2 regions of the Streptomyces sp. AHA2 genome follow, and region 1 is predicted to be linked to the other one. Evidence: riboswitches for the same ligand, from Rfam matches in the RefSeq annotation. Region 1 holds a riboswitch; the other holds the start of a gene.
The links. A riboswitch is a leader RNA that binds a small molecule or an ion and turns the genes downstream of it on or off. The one in region 1 is predicted to bind thiamine pyrophosphate.
Positions count from the first base shown of each region.

Region 2: it holds a riboswitch for thiamine pyrophosphate, as region 1 does, so the genes downstream of both, thiO (glycine oxidase ThiO) here and Q5694_RS33065 (thiamine ABC transporter substrate-binding protein) in region 1, are expected to answer to the same signal.

Region 1 covers NZ_JAUQWJ010000030.1:42,334-47,661, reverse strand. Annotated here, with positions in the region: gene Q5694_RS33075 (ABC transporter ATP-binding protein) at 1-709, opposite strand, end outside; gene Q5694_RS33070 (ABC transporter permease) at 709-2,373, opposite strand; gene Q5694_RS33065 (thiamine ABC transporter substrate-binding protein) at 2,349-3,434, opposite strand; TPP riboswitch at 3,511-3,615, opposite strand; gene rlmN (23S rRNA (adenine(2503)-C(2))-methyltransferase RlmN) at 3,640-4,746, opposite strand; gene Q5694_RS33055 (nucleotidyltransferase) at 5,058-5,328, shown strand, end outside.
Region 2 covers NZ_JAUQWJ010000002.1:579,957-585,284, forward strand. Annotated here, with positions in the region: gene Q5694_RS06705 (thiazole synthase) at 1-107, opposite strand, end outside; gene thiS (sulfur carrier protein ThiS) at 110-310, opposite strand; gene thiO (glycine oxidase ThiO) at 307-1,479, opposite strand; TPP riboswitch at 1,477-1,588, opposite strand; gene Q5694_RS06720 (hypothetical protein) at 1,641-1,991, shown strand; gene Q5694_RS06725 (NAD(P)/FAD-dependent oxidoreductase) at 2,024-3,265, shown strand; gene Q5694_RS06730 (Rv2175c family DNA-binding protein) at 3,353-3,718, shown strand; gene thiE (thiamine phosphate synthase) at 4,152-4,820, shown strand; gene metF (methylenetetrahydrofolate reductase [NAD(P)H]) at 4,929-5,328, shown strand, end outside.

The DNA.
Region 1 (5,328 bases):
TCTCGAAGCCGAGGAACCGGGCCACGAAGGCGTCGGCCGGCCGCTGCCACACCTGCAGCGGTGTACCGGACTGGGCGATCCGGCCGTCCCGCATGACCACGACCCGGTCGGCCAGGGCGAAGGCCTCCCCCTGGTCGTGCGTCACGGCGAGCACGGTCGTGCCCAACCGGCCGAACAGCTCCCTCAGTTCCACGACGAGCCGCTCGCGCAGCGACCGGTCGAGCTGGCCCAGCGGCTCGTCCAGCATGAGCAGCCGGGGGTTCGGCGCCAACGCCCGGGCCAGTGCCACCCGTTGCTGCTCCCCGCCGGACAGCGCGGCAACGGCCCGGCGCGCCGCGCCCGGCAGCCCGACGAGTTCGAGCAACTCCCGTACCCGTTCGGCCTGGTGCGCCCTGGGCACGCCCTGCATCCGCAGGCCGAACGCCACGTTCCCGCCGACGTCCCGCTGCGGGAACAGCTGGTGGTCCTGGAACATCAGCCCGACACCCCGCCGGTGGGCGGGCACACCCGCCTGGTCGCGCCCGTCGAGCAGGATCCGCCCGGCGTCCAGCCGCTGCAGCCCGGCGACCGCCCTCAGCAGCGTCGACTTGCCGCTGCCGCTCGGCCCGAGCACGCACACGACCTCGTGCTCGGCGACCTCCAGACCGACCGCGTCCAGCACGGCACGCCCGCCGAAGCGGACCGTCGCGCCCTGCAGCGCCAGCAGCATCAGAACTCCCCCGTCCGATCGGTGCGCAGCCTCTCCAGCACCAGCAGGGCCACGGCGCACACCACCATCAGAATCGTCGAAAGGGCCATCGCCTGGCCGTAGTTGAGGTCACCGGGCCGCCCCAGCAGCCGCGCCACCGCCACCGGCAGGGTCGGGTTGTCGGGCCGCGCGATGAACACCGTCGCCCCGAACTCCCCGAGGGAGACGGCGAAGGCGAACCCGGCCGCGATCAGCAGCGCGCGCCGCACCATCGGCAGGTCCACCTCCCGCCACACCCGCCACGGCGAGGCCCCCAGCACCGAGGCCGCCTCCCGCAGCCGCCCGTCCACCGCGCGCAGCACGGGCAGCATGGTGCGCACGACGAACGGCACTCCGACCAGCGCCTGCGCGAGCGGCACCAGGATCCACGAGGACCGCAGGTCCAGCGGCGGCTCGTCGAGGGAGATCAGGAACCCGAAGCCGACGGTCACCGCGGACACCCCGAGCGGCAGCATCAGCAGCGCGTCGAAGCCGCGCACGAACCGCCCGGCGTCCCGGCGGGTGAGCGCGACGGCGGCCAGCGAACCGACCAGTACGGCGATGGCGGTCGCGGCGACGGCGTACGACAGCGAGTTGCCGACCGCCTCGATCGGCGGGACCAGGAACATGCCGCCGTCCTGGCGGGTCAGCGCCCGGTAGTAGCCGAACCCGGGGGCGTCCAGGGAGCGCTGCACCAGCACGGCCAGCGGCAGCACGATCAGCACGGCGACGGTGGCCAGCACCGCGCCCAGCAGCGCCCACTGCCCGGCGCCGCGCGGCCGGCGCGCGGTGACCGCCGCGTCCACGAGCCGCAGGGCCGTCTCCCGCCGCCGCACGGTCCAGGCGTGCAGGGCGAGGATCGCGCCTACCGCGGCGAACTGGATCAGGGTCAGCACGGCCGCCGTGGACAGGTCGAAGATCTCGGACGTCTGCCGGTAGATCTCCACCTCCAGGGTGGAGAAGGTGGGCCCGCCGAGGATCTGGACGACGCCGAAGGAGGTGAAGGTGAACAGGAAGACCATCAGCGCGGCGGCGGCCACGGCCGGGGCGAGGGCGGGCAGGGTCACCTTCCGCCAGGCGGTCGCGGGGGAGGCGCCGAGCATCCGCGCGGCCTCCTCCTGGCGGGGGTCGAGCTGCGCCCAGAGCCCGCCCACGGTCCGCACCACCACGGCGTAGTTGAAGAAGACGTGGGCGAGCAGGATCGCCCACACGGTGGTGTCCAGCCGGACGCCCCACCACTCGTCGAGCAGCCCGCCGCGCCCGGCCAGCGCCAGGAACGCCGTGCCGACGACGACCGTCGGCAGCACGAACGGGACGGTCACCATCGCCCGCAGCACCTGCTTGCCCGGGAAGTCGAAGCGCGCGAAGACGTACGCGCCGGGGAGCGCGATCAGCAGCGTGAGCGCCGTGGAGACGAGCGCCTGCCAGGTGGTGAACCAGAGCACGTGCCGCACGCCCGACTGCCCGAGCACCTCCCCGATCCGCCCGGGGTGCCACGCCCCGCCGTCCCGCAGACCGCGCGCGACGATCGCGGCGACGGGGTAGGCGAAGAAGACCGCGAAGAACGCGACGGGCACGGCCAGCAGACCGAACCGCGCCGCCGCGCCCCGCCTGCGGGCGGCTACTTCAGTACGAGCGAGGTCCACGACTTGACCCACTGGTCACGGTGGTCGGCGATCTTCGCCGGGTCCATGGTCTGCGGGTTCTTCGCCTGCGGCCCGTACTGAGCGAACTCCGGCGGCACCTGGGCGTCCTCGCGCACCGGGTAGACGAACATGTTCAGCGGCATGTCCTCCTGGAACCGCTTGCCCACGAGGAAGTCGAGGAGCGCCTTGCCGCCCTCGGCGTTCCGCGCGTTGCCGAGCAGTCCCGCGTACTCGACCTGCCGGAAGCAGGTTCCCTCGGCCACGCCGGTCGGGGCGGTGTCCGGCCTGGGGTCGGCGAAGACGACCTCGGCGGGCGGGGAGGAGGCGTAGGAGACGACGAGCGGCCGGTCGCCCTTGGCCTTCTTCCCCCCGGCCGAGCCGGAGAACTCCTCGTTGTAGGCCTGCTCCCAGCCGTCGACGACCTTGACGCCGTTGGCCTTGAGCTTCTTCCAGTAACCCTCCCAGCCCCGGTCTCCGTACTCCGCCGCGGTGCCGAGCAGGAAGCCGAGGCCGGGCGAGGACGAGGAGGCGTTCTCGGTGACCAGCAGGTCCTTGTACCGGGGGTCGGTCAGGTCGTCGAGGGTCCGCGGCGGCCGGAGCTTGCGGTCGGCGAAGTACTTCTTGTCGTAGTTGACGCAGACGTCGCCGGTGTCGACGGGCGTGACCCGGTGCTTGTCCCGGTCGACTCGGTACTCGGCCTTGATGCGGTCCGAGCCCTTCGGCTCGTACGGCTGGAACAGGCCGTTGTCGAGGGCGCGGGAGAGCAGGGTGTTGTCGACGCCGAAGAAGACGTCGCCCTGCGGGTTGTCCTTGGTGAGGATCGCCTTGTTGACGGCCTGCCCGGCGTCGCCGTCCTCCAGGACCCTGACCTTGTACCCGGACTGCTTCTCGAAGGCCGCGAGGACGTCCTTGGAGGCGGCCCACGAGTCGTGGCTGACGAGCGTGACGGTCTGGGAGTCGCCCGGCTTCTGACCGCCGTCGGACGACCCGCACGCCGCGAGCGTGCCGGCCAGGCCCAGCCCGACGACCGCGGCCGTCAGGCGCTTTGCGTTGATGCTCACTGGATTCCTCCTGGAGTGACCAGGAGAAGACGCGGCCCCGCCCGGGACTTCCGTGGTCCCGGGCAGGGCGCAACAGCTCGAGTGGTGACCGATCTCCCTACCCAGAATGACCTGGGCCAGGTTCGGAGGGTCTGCGGCCGTGCCGCACTCTCAGCGCTGTGGCGCTCCCCTGTCGGAATATGCAGATGTGGATACGGCGATCAGACTACCGTTCGGTGGCCGCGAGCTGACCACACGCCCCGTCGATCTCCTGACCACGGGTGTCCCGGATCGTCACCGGCACACCATGGGCGGCGATGGCCTCCACGAACGCCTTCTCGTCCTCGGGCCGGGAGGCCGTCCACTTGGAGCCGGGCGTCGGGTTCAGCGGGATCAGGTTGACGTGCACCGGCTTGCCCCTGAGCAGCCGGCCGAGCCGGTCACCGCGCCAGGCCTGGTCGTTGATGTCGCGGATCAGCGCGTACTCGATGGACAGCCGCCGCCCGGACTTCGCGCTGTACTCGAACCCGGCGTCCAGCACCTCGCGCACCTTCCACCGGGTGTTGACCGGTACGAGGGTGTCGCGCAGCTCGTCGTCGGGAGCGTGCAGGGAGATCGCCAGCCGGCACTTGAAGCCCTCGTCGGCGAAGCGGTGGATGGCCGGGACGAGACCGACGGTGGAGACGGTGATGCCGCGCTGCGACAGCCCGAGCCCGTCCGGCTCGGGGTCGGTGAGGCGGCGGACGGCCCCGACGACCCGGTTGTAGTTCGCGAGCGGCTCGCCCATGCCCATGAAGACGATGTTGCTGAGCCGCGCGGGACCGCCGGGGACCTCGCCGTCGCGCAGGGCCCGCATCCCGTCGACGATCTGGTGCACGATCTCGGCGGTGGACAGGTTGCGGTCGAGACCGGCCTGCCCGGTCGCGCAGAACGGGCAGTTCATGCCGCACCCGGCCTGCGAGCTGATGCACATGGTCACCCGGTCCGGGTAGCGCATCAGCACGGACTCGACGAGCGTCCCGTCGAACAGCCGCCACAGGGTTTTGCGGGTGGTGCCCTGGTCGGTGGACAGATGCCGCACGACGGTCATCAGCTCGGGCAGCAGCGCCTCCTGCAGCCGCGCACGGCTGCCGGCGGGGATGTCGGTCCACTGCTCCGGGTCGTGCGCGTACCGCGCGAAGTAGTGCTGCGAGAGCTGCTTGGCACGAAACGGCTTCTCCCCGACCGCGGCGACGGCCTCCTTGCGCTCGGCAGGAGTGAGGTCGGCAAGATGCCGCGGCGGCTTCTTGGCTCCACGGGGGGCGACGAAAGTGAGTTCTCCGGGTGCAGGCATAACCCTTCCAGTGTGGCAGATCAACGGCGGGTGCCCAGGCCGGAGCGGGGTGGGGGTGGTCACCTGTGGGTGGCGTCTGTCGGCGTTGGTCGGCTTCGGACGGCCCAGGGACGGCCCAGGACTCAGTCAGCCGTCGCCGCAGGTGTCCAGGTGGCGGCGCCGCAGCCCGTCACTCCATCTGCGCCGGAGCTAATACGCAAGAGGGCTGGTGATCCACTTCCACCACGGGCAGTACTCACCACTTATCCGATTGACGTAGAAGAGGTACGCACCCCTAGGAAGCGCTTAGGCCCATCAGTTAATCTTCAGCCATGGCTTGGACTGTCGATTCGGCATTTGCCGACTTCCACACAACAATCAATCTCCCTGGCGATCACAGGACTATCGCGAATACACGCAGGGATTGGGTACTGCGGAGACTTGGAACCTCCATGACTGTGCTAGATGCCTTTTCGATGGGCTCCATACCTCGATACACCGCCCTAAAGGGTTACGCAGATCTGGACATTATCGCCGTCCTCCACTACGAACAACATATCAAAGGGCGCCTTCCATCTACCGTACTCGGTAACGTTAAGCGCG
Region 2 (5,328 bases), on a different contig from region 1:
GCGACCAGGGAGCGCTCCAGCACGTCGAGGCTGGGCGCCCCGCCGGTCCCCATGATCAGGCGGGAGGTGAAGGACGTGTCCCCGAGGACGAACGGATCGTCGGCCATGGTCAGCCTCCTTGGACGGCGGTGAGGACTTCCACGCGGTCCCCTTCGGACAGGGGCGTGGCGGGCCACTGCGTGCGCGGGACGACGGTTTCGTTGAGGGCGGCGGCCACCCCCGAGGTCGAGGTGGTGAGGGACTTCACCACGGCGTCGAGAGCCGTGCCGGGCCGGACGTGGCGGGGCTCGCCGTTGACGGAGATGTTCATGCGGGCTGCTCCGTGAGTGCGGTGGCGGTGCGGAAGCGCTCGGGGGTGAAGGGACGGGCCTCGGCGGGCAGTTCGCCCGTGGCCAGGGCGTGCGCCAGGACGTCGCCGGTCACCGGCGTGAGCAGCACGCCGTTGCGGTAGTGACCGGTCGCCAGCAGCAGTCCGTCCAGAGCCGTCGGACCGAGCAGCGGGGCGTTGTCCGGGGAGCCGGGGCGCAGTCCGGCCCGGGTCTCGGTGAGCGGCAGTTCGGTGATCCCCGGCACCAGCTCGTGGGCGTCGCGCAGCAGCTCGTACACGCCGCCCGCGGTGACGGTGGTGTCCCAGCCCAGCTCCTCGCTGGTCGCCCCGATCACCAGCTCACCGCTCTCGCGCGGCACCAGGTAGACGTGACTGCCGCGCACGACCGCGCGCACGGTGCGGCTCAGGAACGGCCCGTGCCGCGGCGGCATCGTCAGCCGCACCACCTGGCCCTTGACGGGCCGTACGGGGGGCAGGACCTCGTCCGGGACGCCCGCGAGCCGGCCGCTGAGGCTGCCCCCGGCCAGCACGACCTGTCCCGCGCCCAGCGCGGTCCCGTCGTCGGTGACCACCCCCGCGGCCCGGTCCCGTTCGACGGTGAGCCGCTCGGCCCGGACGCGGTGCAGGACCACCCCCGCCCGCTCGCACGCGGCGACCAGCGCCCCGGCGAGGCGCCGGGGGTCGATCTGGTGGTCGCCGTCGACCCGCAGCCCGCCGCGCACGCCCGGCGCGAGCATCGGCTCCAGCCGGCGGCACTCGCGCCCCGACAGCCACTGCGAGTCCAGCCCGGACCGCTGCTGGAGGGCGTGCAGTTCTCGCAGGTGGGCGCGGTCGTCGGCGTCCAGGGCCACGGCCAGGGTGCCGCAGCGGCGGTAGCCGAGGTCGTGTCCGGTCAGTTCGGTCAGCTCGGCCGTGAAGTCCGGGTAGCGGCCGGCCGAGGCGAGGTTCAGCTGCAGCAGGGTCTGCTCGCCGTAGTGCAGTTCCGTGACGGCGGCCAGCATCCCGGCGGCGACCTGGGCGGCTCCGCCGCCGGGCTCGGGATCCACCAGGGCCGTGGCGAAACCGCGCTGCGCGGCCCGCCAGGCCGTGACCAGGCCGATGATCCCGCCCCCGACGACGAGGACGTCCGACGTGGTGGACGTGCGCGACATGGGCGTCCAGCCCCTCCCTTCGCCGGCATGACCCGGATCAGGTTCGTACGGTCGGAGGCCGCCAGCCTCCCTCTCAGCCCGGTGCGTCCGGGCTCCCGCGAGTGCTCTACGTTGGCCACCCTAGCCCGACCCCGCACGCCGCAGTAAGGGAGCCTCCTTCCATGGCCCGATCCCTCGACGGTCTGGTCCTCGCCCCGGTCGCCGACCAGGCACCCGGCCAGGTCGGGACGTCCACCCGGTTCACCTACCACGAGCGGGAGGGCGCGGTCTGGGCCGACTACGCGGGCGGGGACGTCGTACACGGGCATCTCGTGGGTATCCGGGAAGGTGACAGGCTCGACTTCCGCTACGTCCAGCTCGGGCGGGACGGCACCACCGCCTCGGGGCACTGCGTCTCGACGGTCGTGGAGCTGCCCGACGGGCGGGTGCGGCTGGAGGAGACCTGGCAGTGGGAGTCCCGGCCGGGCAGCGGCACGAGCGTTGTGGAGCAGGTCACGGCGCAGGGGCGCTGACTGACGGAGTGTCAGGTGTCTATGGTGATCAGGTGAGCGAGCAGACGCAGGAAGCAGGCCCGTCCGTGCCGCGGCGCGTGGTCGTGGCGGGCGCGGGCATGGCCGGGGTGCAGACCGCGGTCGCCCTGCGCGAACAGGGCTTCACCGGCACCGTGAGCCTGATCGGCGCCGAACCCCACCAGCCCTACGACCGACCGCCGTTGTCCAAGGCCGTCCTGCTCGGCAAGGCCGAGGGCTCCGCCTTCGACGTGGACTTCGAGGCGCTGGGCATCGAACTGCGCCTCGGCTGCGAGGTGCTGGGCCTGCGCCCGGGCGCCCACGAACTGGACACCGAGGCCGGAGCGGTGCCCTACGACGTCCTGGTCGTCGCGACCGGCGCAGAACCGGTCCGGCTGCCCGGCACGCAGGGAGTGCCCGGCGTGCACCTGCTGCGCACCCTGGACGACGCCGAGCGGCTGCGGCCGGTGCTGGCCGCCCGGCACGAGATCGTGGTCGTCGGCGCGGGCTGGATCGGCGCGGAGTTCGCCACGGCCGCGCGCGAGGCGGGCTGCTCGGTGACCGTCGTGGAGGCCGCCGGCCGTCCCCTCGCCGAAGCCCTGCCCCCCGAGGTCGCCGCGCCGATGACCCGCTGGTACGCCGACGCGGGCGCCTCCTTGCGCACCCACGCGCGCGTGGAGCGGGTGGAGCCCGGCGCGGTGGTCCTGGACGACGGCTCGCGGCTGCCCGCGGAGGCGGTCGTCGTCGGCATCGGCGCCCGCCCCGCCACGGCCTGGCTGTCCGGGTCCGGCGTCGAACTCGGCGCGCACGGCGAGGTGGTCGCCGACGCGCACCTGCGCACCCGCGTGCCGGACGTGTACGCGGTCGGCGACTGCGCCTCCTTCCCCTCGGGCCGGTACGGCGAGCGCCTGCTGGTGCACCACTGGGACAACGCCCTGCAGGGGCCGCGCACGGTCGCCGCGAACATCGTCGGCCGGGCCTCGGGCGAGCCGCCCGCGGTGTACGACCCGGTGCCCTACTTCTGGTCCGAGCAGTTCGGCCGGTTCGTGCAGTACGCCGGGCACCACGCGGCCGCCGACGCGCTGCTGTGGCGGGGCGACCCCTCCGGCCCGGCCTGGACGGTGTGCTGGCTGCGGGGCGAGCGGCTGGTCGCGCTGCTGGCGGTCGGCCGCCCGCGGGACCTGGCGCAGGGCCGCCGCCTGATCGAGTCGGGCACGCCGATGAACCCGGTGCTGCTGGCGGACCCGGCCAGGCCGATGAAGGCGGCCACGGCCTGAGACCGGGGCCGGGGCGGAGCGGGCCGTCGCGCCCGGGTGGACCGGGTCGGCTTCCGACTGTCGGTGGCGGATGGCAGGCTTGTTCCCGTGACCGAGATTGACGCAAAGATCGATGCTCTCGTCCCCGCCTGGCTCACCCTCCCCGACATCGCCGAGCAGCTCGGTGTCGAGGTGACGCGTGTGCGGCAGCTGGTCAAGGAGGGCCAGCTCATCGCCGTACGCCGCGGTGAGAACCGGGCGCTGCACGTTCCCGCCGCCTTCATCGACGGGGACAAGGTCGTCAAGGGCCTCACCGGGACCCTGACGCTCCTGCGGGACGACGGCTTCACGGACGAAGAGATGCTGGAGTGGCTCTTCACCCCCGACCCCAGCCTGCCCGGCACCCCCGCGCAGGCGCTCAGCGAGAACCGCGGCACGGAGGTGAAGCGCCGCGCGCAGGCGCTCGCAGTCTGACCCGGACTCCGCGGGAGGACCGTCCGGCACCGCCCGAGCGGGGCCGGACCCGAACAGCCGCCCGGTGCGGGGCCGTGGCCCACGGGGCCACGGCCCGGGACCGGGCCGTGCTCTTTCACGGGCGGGACGCATCCGGGCCTCGGGCGCGTAAGGTGCCCGGGGCGGTCCCGGACGGGACGCGCCCGCCCGGCCGGAACCGCCCGGCGGGCGGGGCCTTCCGGTGACGGAACCGCACAGCCCCACCCGGCCCTCCCGCCCGCACGCACCCGGAGGTGCACGCGGGTGCCCGCGCCGACCGGCCGGGCGCCGCGCCCCGGCCCACCCACGGCGCACGGGCGAGGCCGCCCGCGCCGACCACCAGGGTCCCGCCGCCCGCACGCTTCGCACCGCACGCGGACGGGGGCCCGCGCCACCGACACCGAGGGGGACTCCCATGACCGGCACCGCGACCTCCGCCGCCACCACCGCCCGGGCCCGGCTCGCCGACGCCCGGCTCTACCTCTGCACCGACGCCCGCAAGCGCCAGGGCGACCTTCCCGCGTTCCTGGACGCCGTGCTGGCCGGCGGCGTCGACATCGTCCAGCTGCGCGACAAGGGCATGGAGGCGGCCGAGGAGCTGGAGCACCTGGAGGTGTTCGCCGAGGCCTGCGCCCGGCACGGCAAGCTGCTCGCGGTCAACGACCGGGCGGACGTCGCCCACGCCGCCGGCGCCGACGTCCTGCACCTGGGCCAGGGCGACCTCCCGGTCCCCGCGGCCCGCGCCATCCTGGGCGACGACGTCCTGATCGGCCGCTCCACCCACGCCGGGCCCGAGGCCGCCGCGGCAGCCGGCCAGGAGGGCGTGGACTACTTCTGCACCGGCCCCTGCTGGCCGACCCCCACCAAGCCCGGCCGGCACGCCCCCGGGCTGGACCTCGTGCGGTACACGGCCGGTCTCGGCACCGACCGCCCCTGGTTCGCCATCGGCGGCATCGATCTCGGCAACCTCGACCAGGTCCTGGATGCGGGCGCCCGGCGGGTCGTCGTCGTACGGGCGATCACCGAAGCCGGTGACCCGGGTGACGCGGCGGCCGGGTTCGCCAAGCGCCTGCGGGAGCGCTGATCCCCGTTGTATCCAAGGAGTGGACAGAAGGACGGACAACTCGTGGACAATAGGTGCAAAACCCTGTGCGCGGTTGGGGGACCGACGCCCCCTGGCTAACCTGCCGGTATGGCCCTCGGCACCGCATCCATCAGATCGGACCACGCCCGCACCGTGCGCGACATGCTCGCGACCGGCAAGACGACGTACTCGTTCGAGTTCTACGCGCCCAAGACCCCGAAGGGCGAGCGGAACCTGTGGAACGCGCTGCGCCGGGTCGAGGCGGTGGCGCCCGACTTCGTCTCCGTGACCTACGGCGCGGGCGGCTCCACCCGCGCCGGGACGGTCAAGGCGACCGAGGCGATCGCCTCCGACACCACCCTCACGCCGATCGCCCACCTCACCGCGGTCGACCACTCGGTGGCCGACCTGCGCAACATCATCGGCCAGTACGCGGACGCCGGGATCCGCAACATGCTCGCCCTGCGCGGCGACCCGCCCGGCGACCCGATGGGCGAGTGGGTGCCGC